4 regions of the Dermacoccus sp. MPR-E5 genome follow, and region 1 is predicted to be linked to each of the others. Evidence: riboswitches for the same ligand, from Rfam matches in the RefSeq annotation. Region 1 holds a riboswitch; each other region holds the start of a gene.
The links. Region 1 has a riboswitch for S-adenosylmethionine ahead of AC1RS9_RS10955 (aminotransferase class V-fold PLP-dependent enzyme). Riboswitches for the same ligand answer to the same signal wherever they lie in the genome.

Region 1 (4,204 bases):
AGCGGGCCCTTCGACAGGAGCCACCGCGTCGGCATCCCGTATCTGACGAAATGCGGCGGTGAGCCCCTCGCTGGGGCCCACCGCCGCTCGTTCTCCTCACCAGGGGCGGGGCTCTGAGAGGTCGCGTCGGTCGGTGACGGGGCTCCATCCGAGGCCCGGGGTGTGGGTGTAGTCGAAGGCGGGCCCATGGGTGACGAGAGCACGCACGGCGTCGACGAGGCGTCGTGCGTGCTCTGTCGTCGTGGCGAGACCGATCGAGGCGCGCACTGCCGTCGCGCCCTCGCCGAGGCGCGCGTCGCAGAGCAGGTGAGCGCAGAATCGCCCGTCGCGCACAGCGATGCCGTGCTCGTCTGCGAGCACCTGAGCGACGAGCGTCGGGTCGTACCCGGCGACGGTGAACGTCGTGACGCCGACGTTGTCGCTCGCATTCCGCCTTGGCGCGCCATCGTCGAGGTGAGCGTCCGCGGCATTCTGCTCGTCGAAGAGTTCGACGATCCTCACGCCGTCGATCGAGGCGAGACCGTCGCGGACGATGGCGTGGATCTTCTCCTCGCGCGCCTCGGCTTCGCCGCGCTGCGCGGACAGCGTCGAGGCTGCGGCCGCGAGCGCGATGGCCCCGACCGCGTTCGGGGTGCCGCCCTCGTGGCGTGCGGGCGCGGGCGCCCAAGCGACGTCGCCGGCGCCTGATGCATCTTCGCTGACGCGGTGGCTCGCGCCGCCGGCGCGGAAGTACGGAGGGGCGGTGTCGAGCCAGTCGCGGCGCCCGACGAGGGCTCCTGAACCGTACGGCGCGTAGGCCTTGTGGCCGGACAGAGCGACGTAGTCGATGCCCCAGGCGTCGATGTCGACGCGGCGGTGCGGGGCGAGCTGCGCGGCGTCGAGAGCCGTCCGCGCCTCATGCCGGCGGGCGACGGCGGCGAGGCGCTCGATGGGCCACACCTCGCCCGTCACGTTGCAGGCGCCGGTGATGAGGACCAACACGGGAGCATCGTTGTGGGCGCGGAATTCCGCCAGAGCGACGTCGAGGTAACCCTCAGCCTCGGCGTGAGAGTGAGGGATCGGCAGCCGCGTCGTCCGCTCGTCCGCCCACGGCAGCAGCGCCGCGTGGTGCATCGAGCGGAACACGAAGACCTGCGTCTGTTGCGGCAGACAGTGGGCCAACAGGTTGAGCGCGTCCGAGGTGTTGCGCGTGAAGACGGTGACGTCGTCCTCGCGCGCGCCCACGAACGCGGCGACCTCCTGCCGAGCCTCCTCGTACCACCGGGTCGTCAGCTGCGACGCCCGTCCCGCACCGCGATGCACCGAACCGTACGTGCGCAGGGTCGTGTCGACGGCCCGTGCGACGGCCTGCAGCGCGGGAGCCGTCGCGCCATGGTCGAAGTTCGCGTGCTCGACGACGCGCCCGTCGAGCGTCGCGACGCCGAGATCGGCGCCGATCGTGGCCAGGGAGGCATTGGCCTGCTGCGGCGCGTCCGCGCGATGATGGGTAGTTGCGGGCGTCTCGCGACGGGACCCGCCGGGGTGCGCGGGCTGGGTGTGGTGACGCTCGGGGTCCGCGACGGGAGCCCCGGGGGTTACGGCGTGAGCGGGGCGGCTCGTGTGGCTCGTGTGGCTCGCAGCGTGGCGGCGCGCGTCGGAGTCAAGGATCGAGAGAATGGCAGAACGGGGCATCGAGGCTCCTCGAGTCAGGGGCCTCGCCGTCGCCAGATGGCTCGGCCCGCGCTTGCCGACACCGGTGCTGGTGGCGGCCAGGTCGTCACCCGGAGCACCCCACCGCGGTGGAGGGTTGCCGTCCAGCAAGCCGGGGCTGTGCGCTGAAACTCATGACCTACGTGAACGCTCGCACCCGGCCCTCCGCCGCGTCCACCGACGTGCGGCCAGAGGTTCGCATCGTGAGATCAACTGTGGCATCGCGGATGGCGAGCGCCGCGCGCAAGAGTCGGCGTCTCGCGGTAGGTGTGCCCGTGGTCCCCGGGCAGCTGGCGGCGCCTCCGACAAGGGTCAGGGCGCTGTCGGATGCGAGCGCGTCAACGCGCCAGCGCATCGGGACGCGGATTCGAAGGTGTCGAGCCGACCCGCCGTCACCATTGGACCCGTGTCACGGCGTGGGTCCGCGAAAACGGCCGGAACCCCCACTAGCCTTGCGGGGTGGCGACCCGAAACAGACCAGCGAACGACAGCGTCCTCGTCGCGAAGAAGGCCTCTTCGCAGCCGCGCGCCAAGAGCTCGCGCCCGGCCGGCGCATCTGCGGCCTCGACGACGCGCGCCCGCACGACCCCGCCGAAGTCGAGCGCACCACGTTCGGGCGGCACGACGAAGAATGCACCCGCGCGCAAGACCGGCTCGTCGAGCTCGTCGCGAGGGGCTGCTGAAGCGCGTCCCTCCGCGTCCGGTCGCGCTGCTCGTGGCGCGTGGATGGGTGTTTCGCACGTCGCCGGCGGCACCGTCCGCCGCGTCGGCGCCGCCGCTTCTGACCTCGAACCCGAACACCGTCGCGACGGGCTCGGTTTCGCCCTCCTCGCCCTCGGCATCGTCGTCGCTGCGCGGGAGTGGTGGGGGCTGCCCGGCATGTTCGGGGACGTCGTCCACGCCGTCGCGGCCGGCACGTTCGGCGTCATCGCCTACGTCCTGCCCGTCGTCCTCACCGGCATGGCCATCCACATGTTCCGCCACCCGCGGGGGCACCAGCCGACCAACCGCATGACGATCGGGCTGACGATCCTCGCGCTCGGCTCGACGGGGATCGCCCACCTCGTCGGCGGGCGTCCGTCGACAGGGGATTCGACCGCGGTGCGCGGCGCAGGCGGCATCCTCGGCGTCATCACGGGAGGGCCGCTGTCTGCCGCGCTCACGGTGTGGGGCGCGGGCATCATCCTCGCGCTCGTGTCGTTCTTCGGTTTCCTCGTGCTGACGCGCACGCCCGTCAATCGCATCCCGCAGCGCATCCGCGAGGTCGAGGCGCAGATCTTCGGCCACCCCCTCGATGAACGCGACGACGAGGGCGAGCTGCTTCAGCGTGACGCCGTCGCCGACGACCTGCACGGCGCCGACATCGGCAACCGCGCGCGGGGCGGCTCGCGTCGCGGCGCGGGTGACGACGCCCGGCGCGGCGATGAGCCCTACGAGCAGGCCGCCGAGGTCGTCGGCAAGGGACCGCGCGGCAAGGGCCGTGGCACATCACGCAACCCGCTCAACCGCCGTCGCGGTGAGCAGCAGATCTACGACATCGACACGATCGACGGCGCCCCGGCGGGCGTCGATCAGACGCGAGAGATGCCCGACGGCGGCTCTGACGACGAGCGCGCCGGCGACGCGAGCGCCGCTGCGCTCGCGCGAGCCCGGGCATCGCGCTCCGGAGCGTCGCCGGCAGGGGAGGCGGCAGGTGGGGCAGCGCGCCGCTCCGCACCCATGGATTCCGTCGACGATGCCGTCGTCGACCAGGCCTCCGCACGTGCGGCGCAGGCGTCGCGCCCGGCGTCGGCACAGCGGCCGGGGGAGTCGCCGAAGGCCGCGGCGGCCCGTCAGGATGCCGGTGCCACGCGCGTCGAGCAGGCTGCGCCGGCCGCAGCCGTCCCTCAACGTCAGGTGGAGGCTCAGCCCACCGAACAGCTTCCACCTCGTGTCGAGCAGCTCGCAATGGGCGGCGACGTCACGTACACGCTGCCCGATTCGAACGTCCTCGAACAGGGGACCCCGCCCAAGGAGCGTTCCGCCGCGAACGACCGCGTCGTCGACGCGCTGACCGAGGTACTCGAGCAGTTCGGTATCGACGCCGTCGTCAGCGGGTTCACGCGCGGCCCGACGGTGACGCGCTACGAGGTCGAACTCGGCCCCGGCGTCAAGGTCGACCGTGTGACGGGGTTGAGCAAGAACATCTCGTACGCCGTCGCGAGCGCCGACGTGCGCATCCTGTCGCCGATCCCCGGCAAGAAGGCCATCGGTATCGAGATCCCGAACGCCGACAAGGAACTCGTCAGCCTCGGCGACGTGCTGCGCAGCCAGGCGGCGCGCAACAACACGCACCCGATGGTCATGGGTGTCGGCAAGGACGTCGAGGGCGGCTACGTCGTCGCGAACCTCGCGAAGATGCCGCACATGCTCGTCGCGGGTGCGACGGGCGCCGGTAAGTCGAGCTTCGTCAACTCGATGATCACGTCGTTGCTCATGCGGGCCACGCCCGAAGAGGTGCGCATGGTGCTCGTCG
Region 2 (4,204 bases), on a different contig from region 1:
CGCGTTCTACGGCCCGAAGATCTCCGTGCAGGCGCGCGACGCCATCGGCCGTACCTGGCAGATGTCGACGATCCAGTACGACTTCAACCAGCCCGCTCGTTTCGGCCTCGAGTACCAGGCGGCGGACGGTTCGCGCCAGCAGCCCGTCATGATCCACTCGGCGAAGTTCGGCTCGATCGAACGCTTCCTCGGCGTGCTCGTCGAGCACTACGCGGGCGCGTTCCCGGCGTGGCTCGCGCCGGTTCAGGTGCTCGCTGTGCCCGTCGCGGAGGAGTACTACGACTACCTGCAGGACGTCGCGATCAAGCTGCGCGAAGCCGGCGTGCGTGTCGAGGTCGACATGAGCGACGACCGCTTCCCGAAGAAGATCCGCAACGCGTCCAAGTCGAAGGCGCCGTTCATCCTGATCGCCGGTGAAGAGGACCGCGACAACGGCGCCGTCTCGTTCCGTTTCCGCGACGGGTCGCAGAAGAACGGCGTGCCGGTGGCCGACGCGATCGCCGAGATCACCCGCGTCATCACCGAACGTCAGAACACTGACCCGACGGCCGGCTGACTCCTGCCGCGACGACGACGCGCGCCCCCGAACCTCGCGGTTCGGGGGCGCGCTCGTGTGTTGGCATGTGCACCCGAAGGCCGGCGTTCGACACGGCCGGATGACCACGCTCGGGGTACGAAACCCGGCTGCGTCACCCGTCGCGGGGACCCACCTCAGCGCATGGTCATTTCGCTGCGGCGAAGCCCTTCTCGAGGTCGGCGATGATGTCGGCGGAGTTCTCGATGCCGACGCTCAACCGCACGAGGCCGGGCGTCACGCCGGCGCCGCGGCGGTCCTCGTCGCTGCCCTGGGAGTGCGTCGTCGACGCAGGATGGATGGCGAGGGAACGGACGTCACCGATGTTCGCGACGTGCGAGTGCAGTTCGAGGGCGTCGACGAACTTCTTGCCCGCCTCGACGCCACCGGCGATCTCGAACGACAGCACGGCGCCGGAGCCGGCGGGCAGGTAGCGGTCGGCGAGTTCCTTGTAGGGGCTCGACGGGTCGGAGGCGTAGAACAACGTCTCGACCTGCGGCTGCGACTTCAGGAACTCGACGACCTTCTTCGCGTTCTCCACGTGTCGCTCCACACGCAGCGACAACGTCTCGAGGCCTTGCGCGATGAGGAACGCGTTGAACGGGGAGACGGCCGCGCCGAGGTCGCGCAGCAGTTCGACGCGCGCCTTGAGGATGAAGGCGAGGTTCGCGCCGAGCGGCGATCCGACGCCGAGGTCGCGGGCGAACGCGAGACCGTGGTAGCTCTCCGACGGCTCGTTGAACTGCGGGAACTTCGCCGGGTCGGCGGCGTAGTCGAACGTGCCGGCGTCGACGAGCACGCCGGCGATCGACGTCCCGTGCCCCCCGAGGTACTTCGTCGCGGAGTGGATGACGACGTCCGCGCCATGCTCGATCGGGCGCAGCAGGTACGGCGTCGCGACGGTGTTGTCGACGAACAGCGGCACCCCGGCGTCATGCGCGACGTCGGCGAGGCCGCGCACGTCGAGCACCTTCTGGTCGGGGTTGCTCAGCGTCTCGCCGAACAGCAGCTTCGTGTTGTCGCGGATGGCGCCGCGCCACTCGTCGAGATCGTTGATGTTGTCGATGAACGTCGTCTCGACGCCGAGTCGCTTGAGCGTGTACTTCAGCAGGTTGTACGTGCCGCCGTACAGCGCGGACGAGGCGACGATGTGGTCGCCGGCCTGAGCGACGTTGAGGATGGCGAACGTCGTCGCCGCCTGACCCGACGCGAGCAGCAACGCGCCGACGCCGCCCTCCAGCGCGGCGATGCGGTCTTCGACCGCCTGCGCCGTCGGGTTGCCGATGCGCGTGTAGATGGGGCCGAGATCCGACAGGCCGAAGCGGTTGGCCGCGGTCTCGGCGGAGTCGAAGACGAACGACGTCGTCTGGTAGATCGGCAGCGCCCGGGCGCCGGTGTCGCCGTCGACGTTCTGGCCGACGTGGATCTGCTTGGTCTCGAAGGCCCAGTTCTCGGAGCTCATGATGATGTCCCTCTTGAGGAGTGCGTGGACGCACGGGCGGCGCACCGTACGTGTGGTGCCCGAAGGGGAATCCCTCCGCGCTTGCCCGGACGCGCTCGGCGCCGGGCCAGGTCGTCACCCGGAGCACCCCGCCGCGGTGGGAGGGTTGCCGGCCAGCAAACCGGGGTTTGACGCTGGCGCTCGTGACCTGCGGCCACTCTAGGCCGGGTGGTGTCATCAGGCGGGAATGCTGTCTCACATTCCGGTCGCGGCCCCGTGCTGACGCGACGCGCCTACGGGCGACGACCCTCATGCCGTGCTTGACTGTTGCCATGACACCGACGATCGTCCGCGCGCGCCGCGAAGACGCGTTCGCCTGCGCGGCGCTGCGTCTGCAGATGGACCTCGAGGCGGGGGAGAGCAACCGCTCCGGCTTCATCACCGAGTATGCCGATCACTGGCTCGCGCACTACGACGATCTGCCGACGTGGCTCGCCTCGAGTGCTGACGGGACGGCTCTCGGCATGGTGCAGACGTCGCTCGTGCACCGGCCCCCGGCGCTGGCTCGGCCGGCGCAGCCGTCGCTCTACATCGCGGTCGTCTTCGTCACGCCGTCGGCGCGCGGCCAGGGCCTGGCCGAGCGGATGCTGCGGATCGTCGACGCCTGGGCCGACGCGCACGACGTCGCGCGAATGATGCTCAACGCCCGTCCGCGTGCCCGCAGGCTGTACGAACGGGCCGGCTTCGGCCCGCCGGACGAACGTCACATGCAGCGTGTGGCGCCGTTCGGCCTCGACGCCCGCCGCGATGCGGAGCGTGCGTCATGAGCGACGACGTCATCTGGGCGCTCGATCAGCGCGAGCGCTGCATCGCCTGCCCGTCCAAACCGGTCGCGAACGCCGTCGTCCTGCACCTCGGTGCTGACGGCGCCCTCGCGCGCGACGCTGTCGAGCAGTGGGCTCGTGACGGCGTCATGGCCGCCTCGGTCGCATGGCCGGGGGCGGCGGCCGGCCTCGATGACGACGACTGGCTCGACCTCGAGGACGCCGTCACGGGCCTCGCCGGGCTGGCGAGCATCGTCGCCGTCGTCGGTGACGGCGACGCGGCCGAGGTCGCGCGGACGTTGGCGGGCCGTGTCGGCGACGTCGCGCACGCGGGGGAAGCCGACCGAACCATTGTCCCGGCGCGTCTGCGCGAGATCGCGGCGGTCTGAGACCGCTCACCCGGGGTGCATGGTGCGCGCGAGCCCACCCGCGGCCGCTGCGTCGAGGCAGGCGGGGCTCTAGGATCGGGCCATGGTCGACGAGTTCAACACTGATTCGCAGGACGACATCCTCATCGAGCAAGCCGGCGCCTTCGCGGGCGAGGCCGACGGGTTCGGGCGGCTGTGGACGCCGCACCGCATGGCGTACATCGAGGGCGAGCGTCCGACAAAGGACGCCGGCCACGGCTGCCCGTTCTGCGCGTCGCCTAGGAAGACCGACGCCGACGGCCTCATCGTCCACCGTGGTGAGCACTGTTTCGTCGTGATGAACCTGTTCCCGTACAACCCGGGCCACCTGCTCGTGTGCCCGTACCGTCACGTCGCCTCGTACATCGACCTCACCGACGACGAGACCGAGGAGTTCATGAAGCTGACGAAGGCCGGGGTGCGTGCCCTCAAGGCCGCGTCGAACCCGGGCGGGTTCAACCTCGGGATGAACCAGGGTGACGTCGCAGGTGCCGGCGTCGCCGCGCACCTGCATCAGCACATCGTGCCGCGCTGGGGTGGCGACATGAACTTCATGCCGATCATCGGGCGCACCAAGGCGCTGCCGGTGCTGCTCGAGGACAGCCGTCAGCGCATCGTCGCGAACTGGCCGAACGACTGACACCGGGCACCACGGGCAGTGCGCTGCCTCGAACGGGTATATCGAACCGCTACAGTTGAACCACCATGCTCAACAAGTACGCGCGCGCGTTTTTCTCCGCCATCTTCCGGCCCATCGCCCAGCTCCTGCTGCGTCTCGGCATCAGCCCCGACGTCGTGACGATCGTGGGCACCGTCGGTGTCGCGTTCGGTGCACTGTGGTTCTATCCGCGCGGCGACTTCCTCGTCGGCACGTTGTTCATCACCGTCTTCGTCTTCTCGGACATGCTCGACGGCAACATGGCGCGCCTGTCGGGCCGCTCGTCGACGTGGGGTGCCT
Region 3 (4,204 bases), on a different contig from region 1:
GGCCTGGGCGAACCCGCGGGCAGCGAGGAAGGCGCCTGCGGCGTCAGGCTGGCCGACGGGCGTCTGCGTCTCGACGAGGACCGTCGTACGTCCCTCGTCCTGCATGATCTCTTCCGCGGCTGAGAGCAGCGCCGAGCCGACACCCCGTCGTCGCGCGGGAGCCGGCACGTCGAGGTGGAGAAACGCGAGGTGGGTGTTGTCGCGGCGCGGCAGGACGAGCTCGGCGGCACCGACGACGCCAGCTGCTGTGTCCACGCCATCATCCTGTATGTCGGCTGCTCCCCCAACGGCGTCGTCGTCGCACGAGGCTTCCCCCTCGACGGCGACGAACGCATGACGCTTTTCGGATTCCTTGCCCCACATGGCGCGCAGCTCGTCGGCGGGGTAGGCGCTCGTGTGCTTGCCCCACTGCTCGTGGCCCACCGTCATGAACACCTGCGCCCAGGCGTCGAACAGCGGGTCGGACGGGCCGATCTGACGAATGCGCATGGCGACATTGCACTCAGCACCAGCTGCGTACGCAACCGGTTTTTCGGCGCGTCCGCCTGGATCGTGCGACAACCCGTTCATGCCGGCGGAGGCTCGGGCCGGAATGCCTCGACCGCCGGCGGTGTTGTCTCGGAACCCGAGGAAAGGCACCTCATGTTCACTCGAAAGCACACCCGAACGCCCGAGGCGAGCGACCTGCACGACGTCCTCGACGTGCCGATGTTCTCCGAACTGCCCGACGGCTCGGCGACCCTGTACGTCGCGATGGGCTGCTTCTGGGGCGCCGAACGCATCTTCTGGAAGATTCCGGGCGTCGTCACCACGGCCGTCGGGTACATGGGCGGCCACGCCACCGAGCCGACGTACGAGGACGTCTGTGACGGCGGCACGGGCCACACCGAGACGGTCATGGTGGCCTACGACCCGTCGCGCGTGTCCGAACGCGAGCTTCTCAAGGCGTTCTGGGAGAACCACGACCCGACGACCGCGAACCGGCAGGGCAACGACGTCGGCACGCAGTACCGCTCGGCGATCTACTGGACGACGCCGCAGCAGGAGCGCGCTGCCCGCGAGACGTCCGCGCTCTTCCAAGAGGCACTCGACGACGCGGGCCGCGGCGCCATCACGACCGAGATGCGCCCGGCCGACGAGGCGGGCCCCTTCTGGCCGGCGGAGCTGTACCACCAGCAGTACCTGTCCAAGCACCCCGGCGGCTACTGCAACCACGGCTTCAAGGGCGTCACGTGCCCCGTCGGCGTCGCCGACCTGCCCGCGCAGACGGATGTCCTCCCGCCACGCTGACGACGACATGCACGGCGGCCGCTGAGCCGGCGGCCGATCAACCGGCCACCGCGGGGCACCGGCCGTCTCAGCGCACCTGGAAGGCCCGGCTCGTTCCGGTATGGGCACTGACCTTGCCGTTCCAGCCGTTCTTCCAGTTGCCCTGCTGCACGAGGCGATACGTGCTCGCGGGCGTGCCGCGACGTATGCGCCGCTCCATGGTGCATCGCGAGTACGAGACGCCCTCGCGCGACCAGACGTACGAGGTGTCCCAGTCGTGGTCGTCGAGGACGTCGACCCACGACGAGCCGACCTGACGCTGCACCTTGACGAACGTGCCCATCGTGCGGAAGTCATTCTTCGGGTGGCCGCCGCGGAAGACCGCCCGCACGCTCGAACCAGCCGAGCGTGTGGCGTCCGGCTGAGTCAGGACGTCACCGAAGTGCTGCCCGGGTGGGGCGTCGTCGAACACGACGCCGGGGCCCTCGGCGCGTGGCCGACGTCACACTCATCACCCACCTAGACGATCGTCCAAGCTGTGTGAAGAAATCACTCACCCGAGCCTCGACGGCGAAAGACGCCGCATCAGCCACGCCGCGTGTCGCACGTCACAATCTTCGCCCACGTCTCATCTCCAGTGCCACAACTTGACGCTTTGTCGTGCGCGGCTCTAATCTCGCTGCTGGTCAAGAGATCCGATGCAAAGCCCTGGCTGGTCGGACGGCAACCCTCACACGCGTGGCGGGGTGCTCCAGGTGATGACCCGGCCGCGTCGACCACGCGGCAAGCACGCTCGGCACCCAACGTGACGGCATCCTCGTGAGCCTTCCGTTGCGCTGCCCAGGCCCCGAAAGGCATGCCCCGCACGACACCGCGCACCGCGCCCCACCCCGGCGCCCCGCCTTCACGCTGACTCCGCGCACCCGCGCCAGCCCCGCGCATTCGCATCCTTGCCGCCTCACCAGGAGAGATCATGACCGACAAGCACACCCCCGCCGACGAGACCTCGACGCCCGCCTCGTCCACGCATGACGCCACGAGCGCCGAGAACGGCGCGAGCGCCCTGCCCCCGAAACCGAAGAACAACACCGGCAAGTACGTCGCGATCGGCGCAGGCGTCCTCGTCGTCGCGCTGGCCGCCGGCATCGGGGCCAAGGTGCTCGGCGGGAGCAGTGACGACAAGCTGACCCACCTCAAGGTGGGCACGACGGAGGCGTCGGACCCGTACTGGAACCAGCTCGTCAAGGTGGGCAAGGACAAGTACGGTCTCGACCTCGAACCGGTCAACTTCTCGGACTACACCCAGGCCAACCCCGCGCTCTCCGAGGGCCAGGTCGACCTCAACCAGTTCCAGCACCTGCAGTTCCTCGCCGACTACAACACGAAGGCGAAGCAGAACCTCACGCCCATCGGCGCGACCTACATCGTTCCCCTGGCGCTGTACTCGAAGAAGCACACGAGCGTCGGCCAGTTCCCCCAGGGCGGCAAGATCGCCATCCCCAACGATCCGACGAACCAGGCACGCGCCTTGCTGCTGCTGCAGAGCGCCGGACTGCTGAAGCTCAAGGGTGGTGGCACCTCGCTGTCGACCCCGGCCGACATCGACGCCGGCGCCTCGAAGGTCACCGTCACAGCGGTCAACGCCGAGCAGACCGCCGCTGCGCTGCCGTCCGTCGACGGCGCGATCGTCAACAACAACTTCGCCGCGGATGCGAAGCTCGACCCGAGCAAGGCCCTGTTCAAGGACGACCCGCATGCGGCCTCGTCGAAGCCGTACATCAACGTCGTCGTCGCGCGCGCCGCGGACAAGGACAACGCCGACTACGCCAAGTTCGTCAAGGCCTACCACGACCCAAGCGTCGAGAAGCTCATCGAGGAGCGCACGAAGGGCACGAGCGTCCTCGTGAACAACTCCGCCTCCGACGTGCAGGGCATCCTCGCGAAGCTCGAGGCCCAGATCAAGGCGAAGGGATCGAAGTGACGGGCCCCTCCCCCACACTGACGAAGGCCGCCGCGCCGGCGAGTGACACCCCGCCCGCCGTCGCCTTCCACGATGTCGGCAAGACGTTCACCCGCGGCAAGAGCCAGGTGACGGCTCTCGACGGCATCACGACGCAGGTGGAGCGCGGACGCATCGTCGCCGTCATCGGTTTCTCCGGCGCCGGCAAGAGCACCCTCGTCCGTCTCATCAACGGCCTGGAGACGCCGACGCGCGGCCACGTGGAGATCGACGGCGTCGACCTCGCGTCGCTGTCCGCGAAGCAGGTGCGCGAGCTGCGCGGTCGCATCGGCATGGTGTTCCAGCAGTTCAACCTCATCCGCTCGCGCACGGTGTACGCCAACGTCGCCTACCCCCTCGAGGTCGCCGACTGGGACAAGGCGCGCCAGGAGGCGCGCATCACCGAGCTGCTCAGCTTCGTCGGGCTCACCGAGAAGGCGTGGGCCTACCCCGACGAGCTCTCCGGCGGGCAGAAGCAGCGCGTCGGCATCGCCCGTGCGCTCGCGACGAACCCGGAGATCCTGCTCGCCGACGAATCGACGTCCGCGCTCGACCCCGACACGACGAAGGACGTCCTCGCGCTGCTGCGCCGCGTCAACGACGAGCTCGGCGTGACGATCGTCGTCATCACCCACGAGATGGACGTCGTGCGCGAACTCGCCGACGACGTCGTCGTCCTCGAGGCCGGGCGGATCGTCGAGTCCGGGCGCACCGTCGACGTCCTCGGCGCGCCGCAGGCGGACGCGACGCGCCGCCTCGTCGACGCCACCCTGCGGAACGTGCCCGACGCACGCGAGAGCGCCCGGCTGCGCGCTGCCCACGACGGGCGCCTCGCGACGCTGACGGTTCACGACCCGCGCGAGTTCGGCCGTGTCCTGGCCCGCATGTCCGCACACGGCGTCGAACCGGAGATCGTGCACGGCGGCCTCACACCGC
Region 4 (4,204 bases), on a different contig from region 1:
CGTGACGCCGGATTCTCGGTGCTGCAGCACACCAGCACCTGTTCGACGCCGAGCGCCCGCGCCTCGTCGAGACCGAGCATCAGCGCGCCCGCGGCGACGCCCCGCCCACGAGCGCTGGGACGCACCGAGTAGCCGATGTGACCGATCGCCTCATACAGCACCTCGGTGAGGGTGTGACGCAGGGCCAGAAAGCCGACGATGTCACCCTCCCCCGCCCGCGGGCCGTCGAGCACCCAGAAATAGCTGCAGTGCACGAATCCCTCAGGCGGCGCGACGGTCGTATCGCCCTGGCGCGCACGATCGGTGAGGTAGGCGTCGAACCCGGCGCGCGACGTGTCGACGACGTCGTCGCGACGATAGCCCGTGCCGTCTTTCGGCGTCGCGCCGAACTCGTCGAATGCGTCCTTCCAGTCGTCGTAGCGAGCGGCGTCGGGCCTGATGAGCGTCAGCATCCCGTCATTCCATCACCGTGCGACGCCCCCGGCGACCGATTTTCCCGACGGCCGGCTGGACGAATGTACACACGCAAATCGCCGATGGGGACGAAAATCGCCGATGGGGACCGGATTCGCCGATGGGGACCGGATTCGCCGATGGGGACGGGATTCGCCGATGGGGACGGGATTCGCCGATGGGGACGGGATTCGCGAAGGGGGACGAAAATCGCAGAGGGGTACATGACGACGCGATGCGGGCCCCAGAGACCCGCACCGCGCCATGTCAGCTCACACCGTCAGGCAGCTGCGCCACCCGTCAGGCCATTGACGCCGACGGGCTTGTCGCCACCGACCGTCACGCGCCTCATGGCGCGCGGGCCAAGGTTGGCGTCGACGTAGTCGCGGTTCGCGTAGTGCGACGTCGCGCGGTTGTCCCAGATGCCGACGTCGCCGGGCGCCCAACGGTGGCGGATGGTGTGTTCGGGCTGCGTCAGGTGCGCGTACAGCACGTCGAGGATCGCCCGCGACTCGGCCTGCGACACGCCGACGATGTGGGAGGTGAAACCGGGGTTGACGAACAACCCGCGACGGCCCGTCTCGGGGTGCACACGCACGACGGGGTGCTCGACGACGGGCAGCTCGGTGACGACCTCGCCGCTCCACTCCTGCCCACCGTTCTTGCGCAGGTAGGCGCCCCATTCGCGGTTGCCGTCGTGGGCGGCGACGAGCTGGTCGACGAGGCCGCGGAACGGCTCCGACAGCGAGTCGTACGCCGCCTGCGCGTCGGCCCAGGAGGTGTCGCCGCCGTAGTCCGGCAGCGTCACGGCGCGCAGGACGCTGATGGCCGGCGGCTCCTTCATGAACGTGACATCCGTGTGCCACTCGTCGGAGAACGAGAACTCGGGGTCGGAGGAGTCGATCGAGTAGATCTCCTTGCGCTCGTGCGTGCCCGCGACGGGGTGGCCCGCCGTCAGCTCGCCGAGCAGGTTTCCGAGGCGCACCTGAGCGTCGTCGTCGAACGCGTCCTGACCCCGGAAGAAGAGCACCTTGTGCGCGAGCAGCGCGCGGCGCAGGTCGAACGCTATCGCGTCGTCGACCTGCGCGAGGTCGACGCCGTGGACGATTGCGCCGAACGCCGGGCCGAGGCGTTCGATGCGCAGCCCGGGCGTCGCGACGGTGCCGCCGTGGCGCGCCGCTGCGCTCGTCGGAACACCCGTCGGTGCGCCGCTCGCGGAGTCGACGTTCGTGTCGGGCGTGGTGTCGAGGAGTGTCATGGCAGACCCTTCGTTGCGCTTGCCGCCGCGTCGGTCGACGGGCGGCCGGGTCGTTACTCGGGGCACCCCGGCGCGCGTGTGCGTTCGCATGGGGGTTGCCGCCCGGCCAGCCGAGACTTCGCGCCGGGGCTCGTGACCCACACATAACGTAGCACTGGCCAAACATAAAGGTCGAGTTATGCATCAACGGCGGCCACACCGTGACATTCGTCAGGGGCCCGCCGCACCCGGGCGGCCATACTGAGAGCAGAACGCCCGTGGAGCACTCCCCCTTCCGTGAGCAGCGGTGATCGATGGTTCATGATCGCCGTGACCGTGTTCGAGATCGGAGCGTCGATCGTCACGGTCGAGTTCGTGAAGTCGCATGGTGGCAGCGATTTGAGCGCGTACATGTGGTCGCTGCTCGCGCCGGCCGTCGGCGCTCTCGTCTACTGGGCGCGCACACGCCGCGCGTCAGGGGCCCGCGCCGCGATCCTCGCGTTCAACCTGCGCTCGGCGGCCGTCGCCATCGCGAACAGTTCGTTCCAGAACGCGTTCGCGTGGACGCAGATCATGACGGTGGCGGCGATGCTCGTCGGCATCACCCCCACCGTCATGATTGCGCGTCGCCTACGTCTGGACGGGCAACGGGCAGCCGCTCAGCACCGCCAGTGAGAGCTCAGGGTGCCCAGTGCGAGCCCAGCGGGTAGCCGCCGTTGTCGCCGTTGTCGGTCGTCTTCGTGGCGAGCACCTGGTGCAGGTGCAGCCAGCCCTCCTCGAACCCGAGGCGTGAACCGGCCATGTAGATGCCCCACACCTTCGCGGTCGGCAGGCCCGCCTCGGCGACGCAGAAATCCCAGTTCGCCTCGAGGTTGCGGCACCAGTCGCGCAGCGTCAGGGCGTACGACAGGCGCAGGTTCTCGTCGTGCTGAACCTCGAAACCGGCGTCGTGGCACTCCCTGATGAGCCGCCCCGGCGAGGCGAGCTCGCCGTCGGGGAAGACATAGCGATCGGTGAACGGCTCCGGCTTGGCCGATGCCGTGTCGTCGCGACGCGTGATGCAGTGGTTGAGCAGGCGGCCACCGTCGCGCAGCTTCGAGTGCAGGAACGAGAAGTAGTTGGCGTAGTTCTTCACGCCGATGTGCTCCGTGAGGCCGATCGAGCTGACGGCGTCGAAGCCCGTCTCGGTGACGTCGCGGTAGTCGCCGTGGCGGATCTCGACGAGGCTCTCGAGGCCCGCCTCACGCACGGCGCGCTGACCCCACTCGGCCTGCTCCTTGCTCAGGGTGACGCCTATGACGTGGACGCCGCGCTCGCGAGCGGCGTGCATCGCCATGCCGCCCCAGCCGCAGCCGACGTCGAGCAGCCGTTGGCCGGGCTGCAGGTCGAGCTTGTCGGCAACGAGGGCGAACTTGCGCTCCTGCGCTTCCTCGAGGGTGTCGTCCGGCGTGTCGAACACGGCACACGTGTAGGCCATCGAGTCACCGAGCACCTTCTCGTAGAACGCGTTCGAGACGTCATAGTGGTGCTTGATCGAGTCGGCGGCGCGACCCACCGGGTTCACCTTGGCGAGGTGGCGCTTCCAGCGGGGCTCGTTCTCGACCTCGGGCAGCGGCGGGTGGACGAACGCCTTCGGCCCCAGCTGCTTGACGACGGGCGCGAGCGCCGACGCGACGCCCTTCGGCGTCAGCTGCTTCGTGCGCACGTCACGCTTGATGCGGCTGAACACCTCGTAGGGGTCACCAGGGTGGAAACCGGTGCCGGTCAGCGTGCCCGTCAGATAGGCGCGGGCGAGGCCGAGATCGCCAGGGGCGCTGAGGAGGTAGCGCAGCCCCTCCTCGCTCTCGACACGCACGGCGATGTCGCTGTCGCGCGGGCCGATGTCGGTGCCGTCGTACGCCGTGATGCGGAAGGGCAACGGCTCCTCCAACACGGCCTGGACGGCCTGGGCGACGAGGGGGGTGGCGGTCGTGGTCTGGCTCATGCGTGCGTCCTCATCTTGTCAGCGAACTCAGGAAGGCGGCCCTGCGGGTCGTACTTCGTCTTCATGCGGCGGTATTCGTCTGCGCCGTACAGCTCTTCGAACGTCTCGGCGTCGTAGTAGACGTCGGAATAGAGCGACTTGTGGCCGTGCATCGTCGGCAGCACGGCCTCGATGTCGCGGTTGACGTCGCCGTCAGCCCGCCCGGGGGTGATGGCGACGGTGCCCCAGAACCCGACGTTGACGTACGTGCGGTTCGGTTCGAGCTGGTACAGCGGCCACGCGTCGTCGCCGCGCAGGCGCAGCGGGCACACCCACACGGGCGTCATGCCGACGTGCTCGTCGAACCACGGCATGAACGTCTCGAGCTGTTCGAGGGGCACCTCGACGTCCTGCACGACGCGCTCGCGCGGCAGTTCGCCGCGCATCTCGTCGATCTTCGCGGCGAAGCCCCAGCGGTTCTCCCACCCGACGATGCGGTGGTAGAAGTCGCTGCGACGGTACTTGCGCGGCCACACGCGTCGCACCTTCGG

Region 2: linked by a shared signal. The riboswitch ahead of AC1RS9_RS03020 (bifunctional o-acetylhomoserine/o-acetylserine sulfhydrylase) and the one ahead of AC1RS9_RS10955 (aminotransferase class V-fold PLP-dependent enzyme) in region 1 are both predicted to bind S-adenosylmethionine.
Region 3: linked by a shared signal. The riboswitch ahead of AC1RS9_RS13075 (MetQ/NlpA family ABC transporter substrate-binding protein) and the one ahead of AC1RS9_RS10955 (aminotransferase class V-fold PLP-dependent enzyme) in region 1 are both predicted to bind S-adenosylmethionine.
Region 4: linked by a shared signal. The riboswitch ahead of AC1RS9_RS09875 (TauD/TfdA dioxygenase family protein) and the one ahead of AC1RS9_RS10955 (aminotransferase class V-fold PLP-dependent enzyme) in region 1 are both predicted to bind S-adenosylmethionine.

Annotation. Positions count from the first base shown of each region.
Region 1 covers NZ_JBXASS010000013.1:27,108-31,311, forward strand. Annotated here, with positions in the region: gene AC1RS9_RS10955 (aminotransferase class V-fold PLP-dependent enzyme) at 97-1,671, opposite strand; SAM riboswitch class IV at 1,715-1,829, opposite strand; gene AC1RS9_RS10960 (FtsK/SpoIIIE family DNA translocase) at 2,149-4,204, shown strand, end outside.
Region 2 covers NZ_JBXASS010000003.1:102,967-107,170, reverse strand. Annotated here, with positions in the region: gene thrS (threonine--tRNA ligase) at 1-556, shown strand, start outside; gene AC1RS9_RS03020 (bifunctional o-acetylhomoserine/o-acetylserine sulfhydrylase) at 723-2,036, opposite strand; SAM riboswitch class IV at 2,109-2,224, opposite strand; gene AC1RS9_RS03015 (GNAT family N-acetyltransferase) at 2,348-2,842, shown strand; gene AC1RS9_RS03010 (hypothetical protein) at 2,839-3,228, shown strand; gene AC1RS9_RS03005 (HIT family protein) at 3,311-3,886, shown strand; gene pgsA (phosphatidylinositol phosphate synthase) at 3,952-4,204, shown strand, end outside.
Region 3 covers NZ_JBXASS010000020.1:28,353-32,556, forward strand. Annotated here, with positions in the region: gene AC1RS9_RS13060 (GNAT family N-acetyltransferase) at 1-489, opposite strand, end outside; gene msrA (peptide-methionine (S)-S-oxide reductase MsrA) at 643-1,290, shown strand; gene AC1RS9_RS13070 (neutral/alkaline non-lysosomal ceramidase C-terminal domain-containing protein) at 1,358-1,741, opposite strand; SAM riboswitch class IV at 1,954-2,065, shown strand; gene AC1RS9_RS13075 (MetQ/NlpA family ABC transporter substrate-binding protein) at 2,243-3,250, shown strand; gene AC1RS9_RS13080 (methionine ABC transporter ATP-binding protein) at 3,247-4,204, shown strand, end outside.
Region 4 covers NZ_JBXASS010000011.1:39,601-43,804, forward strand. Annotated here, with positions in the region: gene AC1RS9_RS09870 (GNAT family N-acetyltransferase) at 1-452, opposite strand, end outside; gene AC1RS9_RS09875 (TauD/TfdA dioxygenase family protein) at 734-1,711, opposite strand; SAM riboswitch class IV at 1,722-1,849, opposite strand; gene AC1RS9_RS09880 (hypothetical protein) at 2,012-2,365, shown strand; gene AC1RS9_RS09885 (SAM-dependent methyltransferase) at 2,370-3,674, opposite strand; gene AC1RS9_RS09890 (FAD-binding oxidoreductase) at 3,671-4,204, opposite strand, start outside.